Regions from separate parts of the Novosphingobium tardum genome, predicted to be linked through region 1. Evidence: predicted binding sites of a transcription regulator. Region 1 holds the regulator's gene; each other region holds the start of a gene.
What was found. Region 1 encodes LexA, which represses DNA repair genes until DNA is damaged. Its sites were predicted from a motif close to GTTCCNCNCTTGTTCT; they were not measured.
Positions count from the first base shown of each region.

Region 2: the regulator LexA is predicted to act here: its motif matches at 1,721-1,736, upstream of recA (recombinase RecA).
Region 3: the regulator LexA is predicted to act here: its motif matches at 4,934-4,949, upstream of uvrA (excinuclease ABC subunit UvrA).

Region 1 covers NZ_JBHSDR010000006.1:535,526-543,391, forward strand. Annotated here, with positions in the region: gene moaC (cyclic pyranopterin monophosphate synthase MoaC) at 1-329, shown strand, start outside; gene ACFO0A_RS10545 (molybdopterin molybdotransferase MoeA) at 326-1,528, shown strand; gene lexA (transcriptional repressor LexA) at 1,604-2,296, shown strand; gene ACFO0A_RS10555 (ComEC/Rec2 family competence protein) at 2,333-3,958, opposite strand; partial or broken gene ACFO0A_RS10560 (hypothetical protein) at 3,990-4,706, opposite strand; gene gltX (glutamate--tRNA ligase) at 4,600-6,060, shown strand; gene ACFO0A_RS10570 (citrate synthase) at 6,139-7,425, shown strand; gene ACFO0A_RS10575 (hypothetical protein) at 7,460-7,654, shown strand; gene ACFO0A_RS10580 (sensor histidine kinase) at 7,625-7,866, opposite strand, start outside.
Region 2 covers NZ_JBHSDR010000006.1:757,189-765,054, forward strand. Annotated here, with positions in the region: gene ACFO0A_RS11585 (hypothetical protein) at 1-462, shown strand, start outside; gene recA (recombinase RecA) at 575-1,642, opposite strand; gene ACFO0A_RS11595 (hybrid sensor histidine kinase/response regulator) at 1,790-4,216, opposite strand; gene ACFO0A_RS11600 (DUF2062 domain-containing protein) at 4,213-4,836, opposite strand; gene ACFO0A_RS11605 (DUF2062 domain-containing protein) at 4,814-5,392, opposite strand; gene smpB (SsrA-binding protein SmpB) at 5,403-5,885, opposite strand; gene ACFO0A_RS11615 (SMI1/KNR4 family protein) at 5,943-6,626, opposite strand; gene dapA (4-hydroxy-tetrahydrodipicolinate synthase) at 6,749-7,630, opposite strand; gene ACFO0A_RS11625 (lytic transglycosylase domain-containing protein) at 7,768-7,866, shown strand, end outside.
Region 3 covers NZ_JBHSDR010000008.1:255,202-263,067, forward strand. Annotated here, with positions in the region: gene ACFO0A_RS15105 (hypothetical protein) at 1-160, opposite strand, end outside; gene ACFO0A_RS15110 (hypothetical protein) at 501-1,433, opposite strand; gene ACFO0A_RS15115 (hypothetical protein) at 1,521-1,835, opposite strand; gene uvrA (excinuclease ABC subunit UvrA) at 1,957-4,923, opposite strand; gene ACFO0A_RS15125 (hypothetical protein) at 5,146-5,478, shown strand; gene ACFO0A_RS15130 (ParD-like family protein) at 5,564-5,770, shown strand; gene map (type I methionyl aminopeptidase) at 5,772-6,530, shown strand; gene ACFO0A_RS15140 (hypothetical protein) at 6,636-7,208, shown strand; gene ACFO0A_RS15145 (M3 family metallopeptidase) at 7,374-7,866, shown strand, end outside.

The sequences.
Region 1 (7,866 bases):
ATGTCCTCGCCGCAGCCCGTATTGCCGGCATCATGGCCGCGAAAAGGACCGCCGACCTCATCCCGCTCTGCCACCCACTCGCACTCGACTCGGTCGCAGTGAACTTCGCGTTTGCCGGGGATGGGATCGACGTAACCGCGGAAGCCTCGCTCAGCGGGCGAACGGGGGTCGAGATGGAAGCGATGACGGCAGTGTCTGTTGCGCTGTTGACGATCTACGACATGGCCAAGGCGCTCGACAAGGCGATGGTGATCGGCGACGTTCGCCTCCTGGAGAAGCGAGGCGGGAAGTCCGGCGATTGGGTCGCGCCGTTGCGGGATCCGGCTTGAACACCCTGCTCCCGGTCGCCGAAGCCAGGGCGCGGCTGCTTTCCCTCGCGGCCCCGCTGCCGCCGGAAAATCTCGCTACCGCAGAGGCAAGCGGATACTTTCTCACTCACCATCTCAAAAGCCGGGTCACGCGTCCCGAAGGCGACACGTCGTCGATGGATGGGTTCGCCGTGAGGGCCGCGGAAATCGAAGGACCTTGGCGGCTCGTCGGGGAAAGCGCTGCGGGCCGCCCACTCGACCGGCCGCTCGGCAGCGGAGAGGCGGCACGCATTTCAACCGGCGCGCTGCTTCCACAGGGCGCTGACGCAGTCGTGATCAAGGAAGATTGCGACTGCTCCGGCGATCGGGTGGAATTGTCCGGCTCGCCGCCAAGCCCGCGGACACGGTACGTTCGGCAGGCAGGGTCCGACTTCGCCATTGGCGACACGGTCCTGGAGCCGGGGACAAGGATTGGCCCCGCCCAGATCGCGCTCGCCCTCTCTGCCGGGCACACCCATCTTCCCGTGCGCCGTCCGCCCCGGATCGTTCTGATCGACAGTGGCGACGAGCTCTGCGCGGCGGGATGCGAACCCGAACGAGGCCAGATCTACGCGTCCAATGGGCCGATGCTTGCCGCAATGCTTGCCCCGCTCCCGTGCGAAGTCGAGCGGGTCGGACCTCTGCCCGACAGTATCGATGCGCTCGCGAATGCAATCGGAGCCGCGTCGAGCGCCGACATCATCGTCACGAGTGGCGGAGCATCCGTGGGCGAGCACGACCTTGTGCGGCCAGCGCTCGAGAACGTCGGCGCGAAGCTCGATTTCTGGCGCGTTGCGGTCAAGCCCGGCAAGCCCCTGCTCGTGGCGACGCAGGGCAAGCAGGTCATCCTCGGCCTTCCCGGAAACCCAGCCTCGGCCTACGTGACCGCCTACCTTTTTCTCCTGCCGCTGGTTCGCCATGTGCTTGGCGCGCTCGATCCCTCGCCCCGTGTCATTCCCGCGCGGCTTGAATCGCCGCTGCCGAAGGCGGGGGTACGCGCCGAATACCTGCGAGCAAAATGGGACGGTAACACCGTGGCGCCAGTCAGAACCCAGGACAGCGGCGCGCTTGCAGCGCTGGCAGCGGCCAATGCCCTTATTGTGCGCGAGCCCGGCGACGCGTCGGTAGAGCCCGGGGACACCGTTTTTATCCATCTGCTCGAAAATGGCGCAATCGCTTGACTGATTAACCAACGTTGCCTAATTGTTCCGCGTCCGTTCGCGTTTCGTCGAACTTTCAGGCAAAGGATTTGGGCCATGCTTACCCGCAAGCAGCATGAGCTGATCAGCTTTATCCAGAACCGGCTGGAGGAAAGCGGCATTTCCCCCTCGTTCGAGGAGATGAAGGAGGCGCTCGACCTCAAGTCCAAATCCGGCGTTCACCGCCTCATTTCGGCGCTGGAGGAACGCGGGTTCATCCGCCGTCTGCCTAACCGCGCCCGCGCGCTCGAAGTCATCCGCCAGCCCGAGGGTGCGGTGGCAAAGCCTGCGCGCCCTGCTCCCGTGCTTGCTGAAAACGTTACCCCGCTGCGACCGCAGGCGCCGATGACGCGAACACCGGCCAACGACGTGATCGAGCTTCCACTTCATGGCCGAATTGCCGCGGGCATGCCGATCGAGGCGCTCGAAGGTCAGTCGACACTCCCCGTTCCCGCCGCCCTGCTTGGTGCGGGCGAGCATTACGCGCTCGAGGTCTCCGGAGATTCGATGGTCGAAGCTGGCATTCTCGATGGCGATTTCGCGCTTGTCCGGCGTACGAACACGGCACGCGACGGCGAGATCGTGGTGGCGCTGGTGCGCGGCGAGGAAGCCACGCTCAAGTACCTCCGCCGCGAGGACGGCATGGTGCGTCTGGATCCCGCCAACGCCGCATACGAGCCGCAGATCTACCGGCCCGGCGAGGTCGAGGTTCAGGGCAAGCTCGCAGGACTGCTGCGCCGCTATCATTGATCGTCCCCAAGAGTTTCCGCCCGGCGGGACTGACGCTCAGGTTGCAGCCGTGGGGATGACTGCGGGGGCGCCGCCGCGCCGGTAACGCGGTCGCAGCTCTTCCCGCCGGTACCAGCCGTGATGGCCCTGGTCCTCGCTCACCGTGCGCACCGACCTGCTTTCGAGGTCGACTGACAGACCGCCTGTCCGCGTCAGCAAGGTCCGATCGGCCTTGAGCATGCGCGGCCTGCAACTGCGCGGTAGCCAGCGCTCGCTGACGACGATGTCCGAGCGCTCGCAGGCGGCGGCGAGCGCCATTTCGTCCACGCGATCGCGCCCTCTTCCCACGAGGATCACGTGCCCCGCGCTGCCGCGTTCCAGCACGATGGAACAGAAATCGGGCGTGCAGCGCGCGCCGGGCCAATCGTCGATAACGACGGTGTCCCCGTCCAGCCCGGCAAGCTCCCGCAGGGAGTCGCTGGCGAAGGTGCTCCTGCCCTCGCGTAAGACGACCAGCCGATCATGCCCGACGGTTATGCCGACATTGCGGCCATCGCCCGAAATCAGGAGGTCGGGCGTCGGCACCGCCGCCAGGGCAACGGAAGCGACGGCGATCGGAGCGAATCCAAGCAGCCGCACCCGCCCCGTCCACAGCGCCAGCCACAGGGATCCCGCCAGGAACAGCGCAAAGGTGCCGTTACCCATGGCGGGCATGAAGCGAACCGCGCCGGGCTGCGCTGCTGTCCAGTGCGCCAGTGCGAGCAGTCCCTCGAGCGACTTTCCGGCGAGCCACCAGGCCGGCGCCCCCGCTCCGATCGAATCGAGAAGCAGGCCTAGGGCAATCAGCGGCATGCTGCCGAAAGTCGTCAGCGGAATGGCGATCACATTGGCGAGCGCGCCGTAGACGCCCGCGCGATGAAAATGGAACAGCCCGATCGGCAGCAGGGCGAGTTCGATCACTACGCCCGTGGACAGCAGCATGGCCAACTGGCGAATCAAGCGCGCGACCCAGGTTTCCTCCCTCAGCGCAAGGAACCGCCTGACCGGTTCGGCACCATGAAGCGCCACGATCGCAATGACCGCACCGAAGCTCATCTGAAAGCTGGGGCCGACGACCGCCTCGGGCCAGAAGACCATCACGAACAGCGCCCCGACCGCAACCATCCGCAAGCTCAGCGGATCGCGGCCGAGTGCGAGAGCGACAAGGAAGAGGACCGCACCGATGCATGACCGCACCGTCGGTACCTCAGCGCCGGTCAGGATCGTATAGGCGATGCCGGCGAGTGCGCCCGCGGCGGCGGCCACAAGCGGCAGGCGCACTCGCAGGGCTAGCCAGGGCCAGAGCGCGAGTATGCTCATCGCAAGCAAGTAGGTGGCGGCGACGACCGCGCTGACGTGGAGGCCGCTGATCGAAAGCAGGTGCGTCAGGCCCGCGTCGCGCATCGCCTGGTCGTCGTCGGCGGCAATGGCACCCCGGTCGCCGCTGGCGAAGGCCGCGGCGATGGCCCCAGGAGAGCCGTCGAGCCGTGAGCGGACGTGATCGGAGAGCGCATGCTGGGCCTGGCGGACCGCACCTCCACCGTGGGCCGGCGATACGACCGTCGCGTGCCCCAGCGCGCTGCCCGTTGCGGCAATTCCGCCGAACCATGCGGTCCTGGCGAAATCGTACGCCCCCGGCAGCATCCGGGGGCGCCGGCGGCATCAGCCGTGCACGCAGCCGTACGACGGCTCCTTCGGTCAACTCCGGCGCATCGAACTTCAGCGGCAGGTTCACCCGGACACGTCGAGCGCCCTCGCCGCCTGCCCAGCGGGCGTCGAGCAGCACGCGGACACGGCCCTCGGCGCCCCGCATCTCGCGATCGACGATGCGACCGGTCAAATCGACGACGAGTGGCCGGGCGATCGGCGGTTCGCCGAACAGTTCCGACTTCACCCACACGGTCGCGCAGCCGGCCGCGACCATTAGCGACAGCGCCAGTATCGCAGTGCGCAGGTGCGGTGTGCCACCCTCTCGCGGCAGGAGCGCGGCCGTCCCAAGCGCAACACCACCGCAGGCGAGCAGCAGCGCCGCCCACTGCCACGGGCCATCGAGCCTGAACCATGCGGCGATCCCGCAGGCAAATGCGACCGGAAGCCACAGCCCCCTTTCGAACGGGCGGCCGTCGAGAAAATCATCCGCTCGGGCCAATCCGATAGCGGCCAATCTGGACAACCCGCGCCATCCGCGCCAAGGCCGCGCAGCATCGTCTGGCCACGGGGCCGGCTTTGAAGGAAGGGCGGCGGCGTCGGTGGCCATCGCCTTAAGAGAAAGGAACCATCGCGCGATGGCAAGCGGAACGGCGGAGACGACTGCAGGGACGGGAAGCGCTGCCCCCAGCGGGTCCACAGTCGTGACCCGCTTCGCGCCTTCGCCGACCGGGTTCCTGCACATCGGGAACGCCCGGACCGGCCTCTTTTCGTGGTTGTTCGCCCGGCATCACGGCGGCAAGGCCCTGTTGCGCATCGAAGACACTGATCGCGCGCGCTCTACCGAAGCGGCCATCGGCGTGATCCTCGATGGAATGAAGTGGCTCGGGCTCGATTGGGATGGTGAGGCGCAGTACCAGTCCCAGGCCGAGGCCCGTCATGCCGAGGTCGCCAACGAACTGCTCGCGTCTGGCGCGGCCTACCGCTGCTACCTGACGCCCGAAGAACTGGCCGAGCGGCGCGCCGCGGCGCAGGCCGAGCGTCGCCCCTTCCGCATCGTCAGCGAATGGCGCGATCGCGACCCGAGCGAAGCGCCCAGCGGCTCCCCGTTCGTGGTCCGGCTCAAGGCCCCGCTCGGTGGGGAAACCGTGATCGAGGACCTGGTTCAGGGCAGGGTCGCGGTGAACAACGCCGAGATCGACGATTTCGTCCTTCTCCGTTCCGACGGGACGCCGACCTATATGCTCGCAGTGGTGGTCGACGATCATGACATGGGGGTGACGCATATCATCCGCGGCGACGACCACCTCAACAACGCGTTCCGCCAACTCGGCATCATCCGTGCGATGGGATGGGCTGAGCCGCGCTACGCTCACATCCCGCTGATCCACGGCGCAGACGGCGCCAAGCTTTCCAAGCGGCATGGCGCGCTGGGCGTCGACGCCTATCGCGACGAGCTGGGCATCCTGCCCGAGGCGCTCTTCAACTACCTGCTGCGGCTGGGCTGGGGTCACGGCGACAAGGAAACCATCACCCGCGAGGAAGCGATCGCGCTGTTCGACATTTCGGGCGTGGGCAAAAGCCCTTCACGCTTCGACATGAAAAAGCTTCTCAGCCTCAACGCACACTACATCCGCGAGGCCGACCCGGCGCGGCTGGCAGACCTTGTTCAGCCGCACCTTGCCGCGATCGCGCCGGGGTTTGATCCCGCCAGGCACGGCGACCTGCTGGCTCAGGCCATGCCGCACCTCCAGCCACGCGCGCAGGATCTGCTGGAAATCGCGCGCGCGGCGGCGTTCCTCTTTGCCGCACGACCGCTGGTTCTGGACGCCAAGGCAGAGGCACTGCTGACGCCCGAAGCGCGGGCTTTGCTGGGCGAGATTCACGCCGTTCTGGCAGGGGAAAATGACTGGACAACCGCAACGCTGGAAGCCACTCTGAAGACGATGGCGGAACAGCGCGGACTTGGTCTGGGCAAGCTTGCGCAGCCGCTTAGAGCGGCGCTGACGGGGCAGACGGTATCGCCGGGAATTTTCGACGTACTTGTTCTGCTCGGACGGGACGAGGCGCTGGGGCGGATCGCGGATCAGGTACAGTGAATATCGAGCGTTCGGGCGTCGCCCGCGCGCTTCAAGCGACAGGCCCGAAAGGCCGAATTATTCTAGGAGGGCATTGAGGTGAGCGACAACCAGGCAACCCTGAACGCTGCCGGCAAGGACGTGCAAATGCCGGTGATGAGCGGCTCGATCGGCCCCGACGTCATCGACATCCGCAAGATGTATGCCCAGACCGGCATGTTCACCTACGATCCGGGCTTCACCTCGACCGCCAGCTGCGAAAGCGCGCTGACCTACATCGACGGCGATGAAGGCGTCCTCCTGCATCGCGGCTATCCGATCGGCCAGCTCGCCGAGCATTCGAATTTCATGGAAGTGAGCTACCTCCTCCTCAACGGCGAGCTGCCGTCCAAGGCGGAATACGACGACTTCACTTACACTATCAGCCGCCACACGATGCTGCACGAGCAGCTCATGCAGTTCTACCGTGGGTTCCGGCGCGATGCGCACCCGATGGCGATCATGTGCGGCGTGGTCGGCGCACTCAGCGCGTTCTACCACGATTCCACCGACATTTCGGATCCGACGCATCGCAAGATCAGCTCGCACCGCCTGATCGCCAAGATGCCGACGATCGCGGCCGCGGCCTACAAGTACTCGATCGGCCAGCCGTTCCTCTATCCCGATAACAGCCTGTCATACACCGGCAACTTCCTGCGCATGACCTTCGGCGTCCCGGCGGAAAAGTATGAGGTCAATCCGGTCGTCGAGCGCGCGCTCGACCGGATATTCATCCTCCATGCCGACCACGAGCAGAACGCATCGACCTCGACCGTGCGGCTGGCGGGCTCGTCGGGCGCCAACCCGTTCGCGTGCATGGCGGCCGGCATCGCCTGCCTCTGGGGCCCGGCGCATGGCGGAGCTAACGAAGCGGCGCTCAACATGCTGCACGAAATCGGTACGCCCGACCGCATTCCGGAATATATCGCCCGGGCAAAGGACAAGGACGATCCGTTCCGGCTGATGGGCTTCGGCCACCGCGTCTACAAGAACTACGATCCGCGCGCGACCGTGATGCAGCAGACCGTGCGCGAGGTATTCGAATCGCTCAAGGTCAGCGATCCCGTGTTCGAAGTCGCCCTCCAGCTCGAGGAAATGGCGCTCAACGACCCCTATTTCATTGAGAAGAAGCTGTTTCCGAACGTGGACTTCTATTCGGGCGTGATCCTGTCTGCGATCGGGTTCCCGACGACGATGTTCACCGCGCTGTTCGCGCTCGCCCGCACGGTCGGCTGGGTCGCCCAGTGGAACGAGATGATTTCCGATCCCGGCCAGAAGATCGGCCGTCCGCGCCAGCTCTACACCGGGCCGACGCAACGCGATTACACTCCCGTCGAACGCCGCTGAGGGCGAACGGGACGACCTTTTGGGGAGAGAGCACATGCGACTGGTTCTGCAGATTTTCGGCGTGCTCCTCATCATCAGCGGGCTGTTCTGGGCGCTGCAAGGAGCCGGCATCATCATGTGGCCCGCATCGAGCTTCATGCTCGCGCAGGGCCAGTGGGTTCTCTACGGGTTGATAACCGCGGCCATCGGCGCGGTTCTGCTATGGCTGGGGCGCCGCCGCACCGTCTGACGGGGACCGCGCCTGGGGCAGGCGCAAGGTGAACTCGGCGCCCTTGCCTGGCGGGCTGCGGACAACGATGTCCCCGCCCATCGCGCGCGCAAGCCGGCGTGAGATGTAAAGGCCGAGGCCGCTCCCACCGTCGCCGCTCCGGCCGAGCCTCTCGAACTTTGCGAACACCCGATCGATCTGCTCCTCGGCGAGCCCGGCACCCTCGTCCGTGA
Region 2 (7,866 bases), 220 kb from region 1:
TGGGACGCGGCCGACTTCACCGTCTTCGGCGCGATGCTGACAGGGACGGGCCTGGCGTACGAGTTCCTCGCCGGTCGCACCGGGAACATGGCGTACCGCACCGGGGCAGCGCTGGCGATGGCGACCGCGTTCATGCTGGTATGGATGAACATTGCGGTTGGGATCATTGGCAGCGAGGCAAATCCCGCCAACTTGATGTTCGCGGGCGTACTCGCGGTCTTGTGCGGCGGCACCGTAATCGCCCACTTCCGCGCCCGGGGCATGAGCCGGGCGCTGGCCGCCACCGCAATCGCTCAAGTCGTGGTGGGGATCGTGGCGCTGGCGGGCAACATGGGCGCCGGCGGCCCGGCCTGGTCGCGCGACGTGAGCATCCTCACCCTTTGCTATGCGGCCCTGTGGCTGGGATCGGCGGCCTTGTTTGCTGCTGCCGCGCGGCAGAACGGCCAACGTCCGGCGCAATAGGCGCGCAGGGATTGGCCTCAACCCGCGCAAAACGACGAACCGGCGTGCTTCCTTCCGGGGAAGCACGCCGGTCTGTTGTTATGCGGCGCGGAGGGACGCGCTGCGGTGAGGATCAGATGTCGTCGTCCGCCTCGGGACCGGTCATCATTTCCTCGGCAACGCGGTCGGTGTGGCTGCGGATCGCAGCTTCCAGCCGGTTGCACATCTCGGGATTGTCCTTGAGGAACTGCTTGGCGTTTTCACGGCCCTGCCCGATCCGCACCGAATCGTAGCTGAACCAGGCGCCCGACTTCTCGACCAGGCCGGCCTTGACGCCGAGGTCGAGGATCTCACCGATCTTGGAAATGCCCTGGCCGTACATGATGTCGAATTCGACCTGCTTGAACGGCGGGGCCACCTTGTTCTTCACCACCTTCACGCGGGTCGCGTTGCCGACGATCTCGTCGCGATCCTTGATCTGGCCGGTGCGGCGGATGTCGAGGCGGACCGAGGCATAGAACTTGAGCGCATTGCCTCCGGTCGTCGTCTCGGGATTGCCGTACATCACGCCGATCTTCATCCGCAGCTGGTTGATGAAGATCACGGTGCAGCGCGAACGGCTGATCGAGCCGGTGAGCTTGCGCAGCGATTGCGACATCAGGCGGGCCTGAAGGCCGACATGGCTGTCGCCCATCTCGCCCTCGATCTCGGCCCGGGGAACGAGCGCGGCGACCGAGTCGATCACCAGCACGTCGATCGCGTTGGAACGGACCAGCGTGTCGACGATCTCGAGCGCCTGTTCGCCGGTATCGGGCTGCGACACGATCAGTTCGTCGATGTCGACGCCCAGCTTCTTGGCATAGACCGGGTCGAGCGCATGCTCGGCGTCGACGAAGGCAGCGGTGCCGCCGGTCTTCTGCGCCTCGGCGATACAGTGCAGCGCCAGCGTGGTCTTGCCCGAGCTTTCGGGTCCGTAGATTTCGATGACCCGGCCGCGGGGAAGGCCGCCAACCCCCAGCGCGATATCCAGACCGAGCGATCCGGTGGACACCGCCTCGACCTGCATCGCCTCTTTCGAGCCGAGCTTCATCGCGCTGCCCTTGCCGAACGCGCGATCGATCTGCGCCAGCGCCGCTTCCAGCGCCTTCTGACGATCCATGGAGTCCTTGCCTTCCTGTACGATCTTGAGATTCGCAGCCATTTCGCAGGTGCCTCCTTCGCTTAGAGAGCGGCGGGCCTCGCCGTCAACCTGGGCAGCGTGTATCGCGTTTGTTCTCATGGAACAAGAGTGGAACGAAATTTTTTCGTCCGTGCCCGCGCGCTGGGAATTGCGCGATTGCGGCGCAGCCTAGAGAGACTGGCCCTTCAGCACGCGTTCCACCGCCTCTCCGATCTGGGCGACACTGAACGGCTTGGGCAGGAAATGCATGTTGGGCAGGTCGATCTCGCGGCGAAGCTGTTCCTCGGCATAGCCCGACATGAACAGCACGGGGATCGAAGGCAGCCGCTCGCGAATGGCGCGGGCCATCGTGGGACCGTCCATCGTGGGCATCACGACGTCGCTCAGCACGAGGTCGAAGGTGCCGCCGGAGACGATCGCCTCCAGCCCCGCCTCGCCATCGCCGGCGGTGGTGACGACATAGCCCTGCCGCACCAGCGCGCGTTCGGCCACGGCGCGGACGGTGTCCTCGTCCTCGACCAGCAGGACCCGCCCGCCCCCGCTCCAGGTTTGTTGCGCCTGGGCCGGCGCCGCCACTGGCGGTGCCGCGACCTCGGTGCCCGAATAGACCGGCAGGTAAACGGTAAAGCGCGTCCCCTTGCCCACCTCGCTGTCGGCGAAGATGAAGCCGCCCGACTGCTTGACGATCCCATAGACGGTCGACAGGCCCAGCCCCGTACCCTTGCCCAGCTCCTTGGTGGTGAAGAACGGCTCGAAGATCTTGCCGAGGTTCTCGGGCGGGATGCCGCTGCCGGTATCCTCGATCACCAGCGCGGTATAGTTGCCCGCCGGGAGGATCTCGCTCTTCAGCGCGCGGACATCGGCGGGCGTGATCCTGCGGGTTGCGAGCCGGAGCGTGCCGCTCGCCTCGCCGGACTTGCCCTGCATCGCGTCGCGCGCGTTGACGGCGAGGTTGATGATCACGTTCTCGATCTGCGTCGGATCGGCGCGGATCGGCCCGAGGTCGCGATCGTGGCTGACCACCAGCTTGATCTTCTCGCCAATCAGCCGCTTCAGCAGTTGCGACACCTCGGAGACGAGGTCGGGGAGCTGGAGAACCTGCGGGCGCAGCGTCTGCTGGCGCGAGAAGGCCAGAAGCTGGCGGGTGAGGCTGGCCGCGCGGTTCGAGTTGGCCTTGATCTGGACGATGTCGTCATAGTCGCTGTCGCCGGGCGAATGGCGCAGCAGCATAAGGTCGCAATAGCCGATGATCGCGGTCAGCACGTTGTTGAAATCGTGCGCGACACCGCCTGCGAGCTGGCCCACCGCCTGCATCTTAGTCGCCTGCGCGATCTGGCGCTTGAGCCGCGCCTCCTCGCTCGAATCCTTGAGGCTGAGCAGCACCGCGCCCTCACCCAGCCCCCGCACACCCGCCACGCTGAGCGACACCGGGTCCTCGGGCGCGGAGCGCAGACGCACGGCGACGTCGCCCGCTGTGGGTGCGCCTTGGGCAATGCGGCGCACCGCGTCGGCGAGCGCGCCCTTGTCATCGCGAATGACGAGGTCCGAAGGATAGGGCGGCGCTACGGTGCCGTCGTGACCCGCGGCACGCAGAAATGCTTCGTTCGCGAACAGGAAGCGGCCGTCGCGGTCGCACATCGCCAGGCCCAGCGGCAACCGCGCGAGCAGTGCCTCGATCTGCGGTATCCCGGCGCGTCCCTCGCCCGCCCCGGTGCCGCTCTCGATCAGCAGCATCAGCGAAGGCGTGAGCGCGGGATCGGCGTCGGTCCGGCTTTCGGGATCGGCCACCGGCAGGTGGATCAGCCGCTGCGGCGCGCCCTTGCGCCCCTCGCGCGCGAAGTAGATGCGGTCCTGCTCGTCGGAGCGCAGGTAGCTGACGAAGTCCGTGCCGACGACCGTTGCCTGCGCCTCGCCGGTCGCGGCCAACGCGAAGCCGGGATTGGCGCTCAGGATCGCGCCGTCGGGCGAGACGACCGCGGCGCAGATCCCGGCCTGGCCCAGTGCAAGGCCGGCCTTGCCCGCCACGGCGCGCGCGGCGTCGGCGACGATGTCGGTGCTTTCCACCGGCTCGATCGTCCAGGCGAGGTAATCCTCGCCCCGGCCGCTGCGCCTGGCGTGCGCGGTCCAGCGGCGGCCCGCGCCTTCGAGGCCGTCTGCGCTGGCTTCGCCATCGCGCCAGGCGGCCCGCGCGGCGCGGTCGAGCCGCTCCACCGCGGCGTCGTCGAGCGGAAGCCGCGGCGGGGCCGAGCTCATGCCGAACCACTCTTCGAACAACCGGTTGGCGCAGACCAGCCGCCCGGCGCGGTCGGTTATCGCGACCGCGGCATCGGGCCGGTCGATCGCGGCGTTGGTGACCGACCAGTCGGGCTGAGCGAACTCGGCGGTGCCGCCAACGGATCGCGGCCGCAGAAGGATCCGGCCAAGGGCGGCGAAGGCGAGCACGCCGGCTCCATAACCGGCGGCGACCAGCGGTTCTCCCGAGGCGAGCCAGACGAGGACGGCGCTGGCGACGAGCGCGGCCGCCAGGATCAGCAAGTCGGTCGGCTGAGTGCGCTGGGCGTCCTGCTCCGCCATCAGGGTAGCAACTTCGGTCATGGCAGCGGGTGCGGCCCCGCCTGTGCGCGCAGCGCGCGGCGCTCAAGCGCCAGGGCCAGCCGCGCCGCGCGCTTGCGCGCGACCCACCAGCGCCAGACCCAGCCGGTAAGCAGGAATCCCACGCTGGCAGTCAGCGAGGCGATCACCAGCAGGCCCAGCGCGGTATCGAGGCCCGCGCCGGTGATCCGCTGAAGCAGGACGTCGGTCTGCGTCTGCTGCATCGTGCGCGCGACCGGCGCGATCGCGGTCATCGCATCGGCGTGGAGCATGAGTTCGCCGACCTTGTAGGCCAGCGCCCACAGTGCGAGTACGGTCACCGGGTTGCCGACGAAGGTCGCCACCAGCGCGGCCGGAACGTTGGCGCGCACAAAGACGGCGAGAAGGGCGGCGACGATGAAATGAGCCATCGGGATGATGACTCCGATGAACAGGCCCAGCGCCACCCCGCGCGGGACCGAACGGCGGGTGAAGCGCCACAGGTCCGAGCGCAGGACGCTGCCGGCGAAGGGTCTTAGCCAGCGGCTGTTTTCGATATGCTCGCGCTGCGGGATCAGGCGGCCGAGGCGCGCGGAAAGCGCCGTATCGCGGGGCTTGCGCTCAATCACGGGCGGCGCGCTCACGCTCGCGCACCCGGGCCAGCCGGGTGCGCCGTTTGTGCGCGATCCACCAGCGCCAGCTGAAACTGGTGGCGAGGTAACTGACGGCCGCGGCCACCACGGCGACGATCACGAGCCCGAAGGCGGTCACCAGCGTGGCGCCGGTGAGCCATTGCAGCGTCTGGTCGAAGTCGGAATGCTCGATCGCCTGGTTGACCGGGGCAATCACGGTCATCGCATCGACCTTCAGGATGAACGCGCCGACCTTGTAGGCAATCACCCAGATGAACGGCGTGGTGAACGGGTTGGTGATGAAGGTCGTCAGTGCCGCAACGGGCACGTTCGCGCGCACCGACAGGCTCAGCAGTGCGGCGAACAGGATCTGCGCGAAGGGGATGATGATCCCCACCAGCATTCCCAGCGCGACCCCTCGAGGAACCGAGCGGCGGGTAAAGCGCCACAGTTCGGAACGCAGCACGCGGCCGGCAAAGGGCCGGATCCAGCGGCTCTCTTCCATCTGCTCGCGCGTCGGCATCGAGCGCTGGGCCCAGCCCGAAAGGCGCGTGAGGATCGTGCTCATCGGCGCCGCATCAGCGGTTGTCCCGCAGGATGCGCGCCTTGTCGCGCTGCCAGTCGCGGTCCTTGATCGTCTGGCGCTTGTCGGCCGAGTTCTTGCCCTTGGCCAGCGCCAGCTCGACTTTCGCGCGGCCCCGGCCGTTGAAATAGACCGAAAGCGGAACGAGGGTCATGCCCTTGCGCTCGACCGCGCCATGCAGCCGGCTGATCTCGCGCTCTTTCAGCAGCAGCTTGCGCGGCCGCTTGGGCTCGTGGTTGTAGCGGTTGCCGTGGCTGAACTCGGGCACGTTGGCGTTGACCAGCCAAACCTCGCCGCCCTTCACCTCGGCATAGGATTCGGCGATCGAGCCCTCGCCGAAGCGCAGGCTTTTCACTTCGGTTCCGGTCAGCGCGATGCCCGCTTCGAACACTTCCTCGATGAAGTATTCGTACCGCGCGCGCCGGTTCTCGGCGACGGTCTTCTGCTTGTCGAATGCGGCGTGTGCGGGTCGGGCCATTGTGTCCCGGCATGTAGGGGCTGGCCGGCGATTGTAAAAGCCGTTGTTGGCTTCGATTCAGCTTGCCACCCACTCCTCCAGCCACGCGGCGAGCGAGGGGTGAAGCACGGTGAAGGCTTCCTCCACCGTCTGGCCGTCGTCGAAATAGTAGTCGTTGAACGCCACGATCTCGCCCGTGTCGAGGTTGTACGAGACCGGCCCGGTGGTGTCGGCGATCGGCAGGAGATGGGCTGGCCACGGATGCTCGCCGGTATAGCCCGGGCCGCGGCGACGCAGGTCGTCGAGCACGTTGCCAACCGCCTCGAGCGACTGGAAGCCACTTCCCCGGCCCTGGGTGTAGGCCGTGCCCGGACCCCAGCCGCCGTCGGCGATGGCGTAAAGCGCGCGCAGATCTGCCGGCAGCTTGCGCCCGATCTTCCGCTCAAGCGTGGCAATGTCCGCCTCGGATGCCGGTGCGGCCAGCGGCAGCGCGTCGGCATCCTCGCTCGATGCGCCGAAGGTCCCGTCCGGGTAATTCGTCACGTGCATCGGCGGCATCTTCTGGCCCCAGGCCGCCATCTGCGCGACGACCCCGCGAAACGGACCTTCGGCTTCGGGGCTAAGCCGGCCGAACATCGCGATCAGCTCCTCGGGGTCGGTCACCACGCCGCCCGGCGTTCCGCCGAGGGGATCATGGCGACGGCCGGGGTCGCGGATGCGGGCGGAAATGGCGGCGACGAGCGCGGGCGGAAGAGCGGTCATGGCGCCGGTATCTACGCGCGATTGGTGAACCGATTCTTGCCTCGGCGGTTCGGGGCTGGCCTCTTCCTCCGCCCCGCAGCAGCCGGCAAGCAGCAGGAGCGGTGCCAGCGCCGCCGCGCGCCTCACACCAGTCCTGCGTGCACCAAAGCCTCGTCGACCGCCTTGCGCGCCGCCTCGTTGCAGCGGACCAGCGGCAGGCGCAGGTCTTCGGTCAGCCAATCGTGGACCCGCGTCAGCGCGTACTTGAGCGGAGCCGGGCTGGCGTCCTCGAACATCGCGTAATGCAGCGGATAGAGCCGGTCGTTGATCTCGCGCGCCTTGGCGAAGTCGTTGTCGGCGCAGGCCTGCTGAAACTGCGCGCACAGCGCCGGGGCGACGTTTGCGGTGACCGAGATGCAGCCCACCGCGCCCGCCGCGTTGGCCGGGAGCGAAAGCTCGTCGTCGCCCGAAAGCTGGCAGAAGTCCTTGCCGATGCCCATCCGGTGATCGACCACGCGCGAAAGGTCGCCGCTGGCGTCCTTGATCCCCACGATCGCGTCGGGATAGCGCTTGGCCAGCGCGCAGACAGTCTCGGGCTCGATGTCCGTCACGGTGCGGCCCGGCACGTTGTAGAGGATGATCGGCAGGTCGCAGTGCTCGGCGAGGTACGAAAAGTGCGCGATCAGCCCGGCCTGGCTGGGACGGTTGTAATAAGGGGCCACGCACAGCGCGGCGGCGGCGCCGCACTTGCGCGAGAAATTCATGTGAAGCAGCGCGTTCATCGTGTCGTTGCTGCCGCAGCCTGCGATGACCGGGACGCGCCCGGCGGCCTGCTCGACACACACCTCGATCACCCGGTGATGCTCGGCGTTCGACAGGGTCGAAGCCTCGCCGGTGGTGCCGCAAGGGACGAGAGCCTTCGATCCGTTGTCGATCTGCCAGTCGACCAGGCGGCGAAATGCCTTCTCGTCGAACGACCCGTCGCGGAAAGGAGTCACCAGGGCGGGAATCGAGCCCGAAAACATGGACATTTTCCTTCGCTTTGGGCCATCATGACCCGATACGGTGCTTTCAGCACCGCGGGGGGATCATGAGACAGACCCATTCAGCGCCTGATAAGGAGCCGGCGGCCACTATGTCCAGCATGGTCAGTAAACATGTCTTGATTGCTACGGTTTTCGGCGGAATCGCGCTTGGCGCTGCGAGTCCCGCATCGGCTGCCGATCCCAACGACTGGGATCGCGCCCGCGCCGCGCTCGTC
Region 3 (7,866 bases), on a different contig from region 1:
TGCGCAGGCGATAGGCCGACTGCCGGCTCATCCCCACCGAGCGCGCCGCCTGCGACACCGACTGGCACGCGGCCAGCTCGCGCAGGAAGGCTACCATCTTGGGGCGCGTCCACTCGTCATGGCGCGGCTTGCGGCGGGGGGAAGGAAGGGTCTGGACCATCGGTTCTGGCTCACGTGGCTGCGGGAGGGAGAACCGGGTTCCTTATGCTTGGTGCGGGGCTGTAGGACAGGGGGAAATGATTCGCCCTTTAGGATCTACGAGGTTGCGAACGACATTCTCTACCTGTGATGAGATCGCAGAAAAATCTCAGAGCATTTACACAGCCGGCTTCCGCTGGGCCTTGACGCGCCTCTCCCCATCAAATGCAGCATTTATCCTGCGCCGCGTAACATCAATAGCGACCGCGACTCCCAAAGAGCCTTCACTGCCCTCTCGGCGAGGCCAAAGTTTTGGTCGATTGGGATGCTGATCATCCAATATCGAATCTAGGGTCAGCGGCTTATCGTACATCCGCACCTCCTTCTGGCCGATCTTGGCCGGACGTACGCTCTAGGAATCGACGATTCAACTCTGGAGGAAAATAATGCTTTCTCTTGACCCACACGAATCCTTCCGCCTTCGAAAGAACCGCAACGTCGATTGGCCCACCTACCGTTTCAAATCCACGGGTTACGCGACGCTTTATCGATGTTAAGTCAACCAGCGCCTCCGCCATTCTAGCCAACTCTGGCTTCGGCATGAATTCCACCATCTCATCGATCTCCGCCTCGGATTCTCGACGAATTGAGTCGAAACTCTCCGAGACAAGCCCATCCAAGAACGCCTTCTCAGCAGCCTTTGCCTGGCCCTCAAGGGCGTCCTTATCGATCGGATCAATCACCAACTGGTCCAAAAGATTCTCTCTAATCGAGGGGAGAGATTTCTCGCAAAAACGAGCAATATCGCTGCGAATTCCTTGATCAAGCCCGTAAAGAAAACGCTCAACCATTTCTTTCTGTGCAAACGGCAACACTTTTGCCCTTACACCAACTCGATCAATATCAATTACATCGTGAGTAGCATATTTGAGCTTATTTCCAACTATTCCGAAAATGGTATAATGGACAAGAGTAGGAAATATTTCTTCCGACCCAAATCCAGCAACCACTACCCCCGTTTCTGATGGCCCGAACTGCTTCACCAATGCCAAATTAGCAATCGAACTTAAGACAGAAACTTGCTCCCCATCAAGATCTGGCAGAACCTCTTCTTTCAAATCATCAAATACTGCGTCAAAAATCTGTTGATCGAGGTCATCACCTATTTCAATCACTTCAGCATCCGCGAGCCTACCAAGAGCATACTCCATAACCCTCAACTGAAGATTAGTTGCAGCCTCCTTCTCGTCCTCCCATTTTGGTAAAGGCTCTTCTTTATTTCTGTCCGGGTCCATTATCCTTTCCAAGACCGCATCACGGACACGCTCTTGGAGTCGAACGAAAAGTGGGCGAAGCAGGCGCTCCAGATAATCTGCCTTAACTTACTGAGGTGAGCTCACCCCAAATTTTGTTAAGAATGACAGAAATTCCTTTGAGGCTTCTACAACTGTCCGAAAATCACCTGCGATCTTACCTCTAAAATCCTTAATTAGAACCGGCAGAGGGGCTTGTGAAAAGTTCATATCGCCGTTAACCATGACAGCCACGGGCACCGACGTCGATAATTCAAACAACTTATCTGCGGAGTCGAAAATCTTCTGTTGACTACTGCCCGAAGAGATTGTCACTGCGCTATCAGCGGCTAGAGCTACAGCAGCTTTATTTAATATTGCCACTTCTGCCGTCATCTTGGGCACCTCCCGATTTGAACGGCATCTTTCAGGAGTTCCTGCGCAATTTCAAGTGCTTCATCCTGTTATGCACCGTAGCGATAGTGGGGGGATTGGACGGACCGACTAAGGTCAACTTCCGTCACCCCTAAGCCGCCGCCCGCTTCCGCCGCGTCTTGACCGGGGCTTCCTCCACCACCGGCGCGGGTTGGCGGGCGAGGAGTGGGCCGAGGTATTCGCCGGTCACGCTGCGCGGTTCCTTCACCACCTGTTCGGGGGTGCCTTCGGCAACCACCTCGCCGCCGCGCACGCCGCCGCCGGGGCCGAGGTCAATGATCCAGTCGGCGGTCTTGATCACGTCCAGGTTATGCTCGATCACCACGACCGAGTTGCCCTGGTTGACCAGGCGGTGGAGCACTTCGAGGAGCTTGCGCACGTCCTCGAAGTGGAGGCCGGTCGTCGGCTCGTCGAGGATGTACAGCGTCTGCCCGGTGGAGCGGCGGCTGAGTTCCTTGGCCAGCTTCACCCGCTGCGCCTCGCCGCCTGAAAGCGTGGTCGCCTGCTGGCCCACCTTGACGTATCCCAGCCCCACTTCGTTGAGCATGTGCATCTTGTCGCGGATCGAGGGGACGGCCTTGAAGAAGACTTCGGCATCCTCGATCGTCATGTCGAGCACGTCGGCGATCGAGTGGCCCTTGAACTTCACCTCCAGCGTCTCGCGGTTGTAGCGCTTGCCGCCGCATTCCTCGCAGGTGACGTAAACGTCGGGGAGGAAGTGCATCTCGATCTTGATCAGCCCGTCGCCCTGGCACACCTCGCAGCGGCCGCCCTTCACGTTGAAGCTGAACCGGCCCGGCTTGTACCCGCGCTCCGCGCTTTCGGGCAGGCCGGCGAACCAGTCGCGGATCTGGGTGAAGGCGCCGGTGTAGGTCGCCGGGTTGGAGCGCGGGGTGCGGCCGATCGGCGACTGGTCGATCTCGATCACCTTGTCGCAGTATTCGAGGCCGGTGATCCTGTCGTGCGCGCCGGCGATCACTCGCGCGCCGTTCAATGCGCGCGCCGCCCCGGCGTGGAGCGTGTCGATGGTAAGCGAGGACTTGCCGCTGCCCGATACCCCGGTGATGCAGGTGAAGGTGCCGAGCGGGATGCTCGTCGTCACGTTGCGCAGGTTGTTGGCGCGTGCGCCGTGGATCGTCAGCTTGTGGCCGTTGCCCTTGCGGCGCCTGGCCGGCACCGCGATCGTGCGGCGGCCGGACAGGTACTGGCCGGTGAGCGAGTGTTCGGCGCCGAGGATGTCGGCGAGCGCCCCTTGCGCCACGATCTCGCCCCCGTGGACCCCGGCGCCGGGGCCGAGATCGACGATGTGGTCGGCGGTGCGGATCGCGTCCTCGTCATGCTCGACCACGATCACCGTGTTGCCGAGGTCGCGCAGCCGGCGCAGCGTGGCGAGCAGCATGTCGTTGTCGCGCTGGTGGAGGCCGATGCTCGGCTCGTCGAGGACGTAGAGCACGCCCGACAGCCCGCTGCCGATCTGGCTGGCGAGGCGGATGCGCTGGCTTTCGCCCCCCGAGAGCGTACCTGAAGTGCGGTCGAGGTTCAGGTAATCGAGCCCGACATTGTCGAGAAACCCCAGCCGCGCGTTGATTTCCTTGAGGATGGCGTGGGCGATCTGCTGCTGCTGCGGGCCGAGCTGGGCCTCGAGCCCGGCGAACCAGGCCTTCGCGTCGCTGACCGAGTAGCGCACCGGCACCGAGATGTCGGCGCCAGCGACCTTCACGCTCAACGCCTCGGGCTTGAGCCGGGCGCCGTGGCAGGTCTCGCACGGCTGCGCGGTCTGGTACTTGCCCAGCTCCTCGCGCATCCACGCGCTCTCGGTCTGAAGCATGCGGCGGTTGAGGTTGCCGATCACCCCTTCGAAGCTCTTGCGGACGGTGTAGGACTTGCGCCCGTCCTTGAAGGTGAGCGGGATGGCGCGGCCCTTGGTCCCGAACAAGATCGCCTCGTGCACGCTTTCGGGCAGATCCTGCCACGGGGTGTCGAGGCTGAAGCCGAACTCCGCGCCCAGGCTGGCGAGGACCTGCATGTAGTAGGGCGACGGCGGGTTGGACTTGGCCCAGGGCACGACCGCGCCCTTCTTCAGCGACAGCGCCTCGTTGGGCACGACGAGCTGGGGATCGAACAGCAGCTTCTCGCCCAGCCCGTCGCACGCCGGGCAGGCGCCCTGCGGCGCGTTGAACGAGAACAGCCGGGGCTCGATCGCCTCGAGCGTGAAGCCCGAGACGGGGCAGGCGAACTTTTCGGAGAAGACGATGCGGTTGGCGGGCAGCCCGGTGCCCTTCATCGCCCCGCCGGCCGCGTTCGGGCCGCTCTCCCCCTCGTCGCGCCCCGGCACGTTGCCGTCGGCAAGGTCGATGTAGGCCAGCCCCTCGGCCAGCTTGAGCGCCTGCTCGAAACTGTCGGCAAGGCGGGTCTCGATCCCTTCGCGCACCGCGATCCGGTCGACCACCACCTCGATGTCGTGCTTGTACTTCTTGTCGAGCGCGGGGGCGTCCTCGATCGCGTAGAATTCTCCGTCGATGCGCACCCGGGTGAAGCCGGCCTTCTGCCATTCGGCCAGCTCCTTGCGGTATTCGCCCTTGCGCCCGCGCACCACCGGGGCGAGCAGGTAGGCGCGCGTGCCCTCGGGCAGGGCCATCACCCGGTCGACCATGTTGGACACGGTCTGCGCCTCGATCGGCAGGCCGGTGGCGGGGGAATAGGGCACCCCCACCCGCGCCCACAGCAGGCGCATGTAGTCGTAGATCTCGGTCACCGTGGCGACGGTCGAGCGCGGGTTGCGGCTGGTGGTCTTCTGCTCGATCGAGATCGCGGGAGAGAGCCCGTCGATATGCTCGACGTCGGGCTTCTGCATCATCTCGAGGAACTGGCGGGCATAGGCCGACAGGCTCTCGACATAGCGACGCTGCCCCTCGGCATAGATCGTGTCGAACGCGAGGCTCGACTTGCCGCTGCCGGACAGGCCGGTAATCACGATCAGGCTGTCGCGGGGGAGATCGATGTCGATCCCCTTGAGATTGTGCTCGCGCGCGCCGCGCACGGAGATTTGGCTCAGCATAAGCGCGTTTGTTCCAGATTTGTTCGCGGAAGACAAGGGACGCGGGAAGCGCGCCCCACAGATGGGTGCCGATGCCCGATCCACAAGGCCCCCTGCCCCGCGCGCGAGCGCCCGGACGAGGCCGGCCCGCGACGAGCCGCATGGCTGGCGACCCTCCTGTTTATCCCGCCTTAACCAGCCGAGCCCGAGATTGCGGCGAGGAAAAAGGGGGGTCACGCCATCATGATCAGGTCAATGTTTGCCTGCGCGTTCGCGCTGGGCGCCATCACCGTATCGGGCACCGCCATGGCCGACGATCCGCGCGACCCGACGATGCGCAGCGCCGAGGCGCGGGCGCGCGACAAGGCGATCATCAAGCGCCTCAACCAGCAGGAGCTCGCCCGCGTCCGCGCCCGCGACGCCCGCTATGCCCAGGGCTGGGCAGAATATCGCAAAAACGGCGGGCGCGCGCAGGTGGCCGAGGCCGACGAGGCCCGCTACCAGCGCCAGATGGCCGAATGGCGCCGCGCGGTCGCGGCGTGCAACGCCGGTCACTACGAGTATTGCGCGCGGTAGCGAACCGCCGCGCCGGGCGCCCCCTTGAACGGGATATACGGATCGTCTATCGACCGTATATGGATCACCTGTTTCGAGGACAAGCATGGGCATCGTGAAGATCGACGGAGAGCTTCATGAGGAGGCCCGTCGGGCGAGTTCGGTCATGTGCCGCTCGATCAATGCCCAGGCCGAATTCTGGATGAAGATCGGGATGCTGGCCGAGGCCAACCCGACGCTGTCGTTCAACGAGATCGTCCGGCAGCAGTTCGGCGCCGCACAGGTCTGCACGAACCGCGTCGCGGCAGCCTGAAATGGTCAAGACTCCTGACGAACTCTCCCTGATGCGGGCATCGGGCAAGCTGCTTGCCCGGGTGTTCGAGATGCTTGACACGCAGGATTTGGCCGGCATGTCGACGATGGAGGTCAACGACCTCGTCGACCGGTTCATCACCGTCGATCTCGCCGCCCGCCCCGCCAGCAAGGGGCAGTACGGCTTCAAGTACGTGCTCAACTGCTCGATAAATCATGTCGTCTGCCACGGCGTGCCCGACGCGGAGGAAATCATCCGCGACGGCGACATCATCAACCTTGACATCACGCTGGAGAAGAACGGCTTCATCGCGGATTCGAGCAAGACCTACGTGGTCGGCAACGCCCCGCCCGCGGCGCGGCGGCTGGTCCGCGTGGCCCAGGAAGCGATGTGGCAGGGAATCCGCCAGGTCCGCCCCGGCGCGACGCTGGGCGACGTGGGCTTTGCCATCGAGCGCCACGCGAAGAAGCACGGCTACTCCGTCGTGCGTGAATATTGCGGCCACGGCATCGGGCGCGAGATGCACGAGGAGCCGCAGGTCCTCAATTTCGGCCGCAGCGGCACGGGCATGCGCCTGCGTGAAGGGATGGTCTTCACCATCGAGCCGATGATCAACCAGGGCACCCGGATGGTCGCGACCGAGGCCGACGGCTGGACCGTCGTCACCCGCGACCGCAAGCTTTCCGCCCAGTTCGAACATACGGTGGCGGTGACGCGGAGCGGGGTCGAGGTCCTGACCCTGCGCAGCGACGGAACCTGACGGACGTCGCCATGCGCCGGTGCCGATCCACCTTGCTTGCCTTCGCCCGCGTTTCGCGCGAACCTGCGTTGCGGCGCCGTCTCGGGATGAGGGCGCGGCGGGTCGATGGCAGGGGCTTCCTTGTGGAAGGGATCGGCGATGCGCTGGTTGGGTAACAGGGGATTTGCATCACGCTTCGGCGCGGTGGCGGCTGGCGGCGCGCTTGCCCTGGCGCTCGGCGCCGCGCGGCCGGCCCCGCCGCCTCCGCCCGGACCGTCCGGACCGCTTTCGGCGGCCGAGCAGGCCGCGGCGTTTCGCGCCGCTGGGTTCCGCAAGGTGGGATCGCAGTGGAAGGCATGCGGCGACCCCGGCCGGCCGGGCTACGAACCCGGCGTGATCGAGAGCGTGGCCGACCGTAACGGCGACGGGCTGCCCGAGGCGGTGATCACCGAGGGCAGCAACTACTGTTATGGCAACGTCGCCACGGGGTTCGCGCTTGTCAGCCGCCAGCCGGGCGGCGGGTGGAAGCTGATCTTCAGCAGCCCGGGCGTGCCCACGTTCCTGCCCAGTCACGGGGTGGGCAACTGGCCCGACATTTCCATCGGCGGCCCCTATTTCTGCTTCCCGGTGCGGCGGTGGGACGGCACGACCTGGGTGCCGCACGGCTTCCAGTATGCGGGCAAGCCCTGCACGAAATAGGTTTTGTCGGCCCCGATCAAAAACCTGCGCGAAGGCCGGTTTGTCACCTTGCGTTCAACTTGGTTTCTCCAGTAACCGCATTTCAGGCTCCCCCCGTCGCGGGATTGCGGAGCATCGATAAGGCGCCGGCAACGTCCGCAAGCGCCGGGTTGCAGGAGATCATTAATGCAGGCGAAGTTTCTCGTGAACGCGGCGCTTGCCGCGATGGCTGCCGGCGCGCTTGCCGGATGTGCCGGGATGGCCGAAAAGGGAGCCATGGCCACTGCTCCCGCCGATGCGGCCCCTGCCGCATATAATCCCGTGATCCCCGTCGGCACCGGCGTATTCGCGCAGGAATCCACGCTGCCGTTCCACGCGCCCGATTTCACCAAGATCAAGGACAGCGACTTCCAGCCCGCGATCGAGCAGGGCATCGCGATCAAGCGCGCCGAGATCGAGGCCATCGCCAACGACCCCGCCGCGCCGACGTTCGAGAACACGATCGTGGCGATGGAAAAGTCGGGCCAGATGCTCGACCGCGCCAACGCGGTGTTCAGCGCCGTCGTGGGCGCCAATACCAACGACTCGCTCGACGCGATCGATACGGCCACCTCGCCGCAGCTCGCCGCGCTCAACGATTCGATCTATCTCAACGATAAGCTGTTCGCCCGCGTGAAGG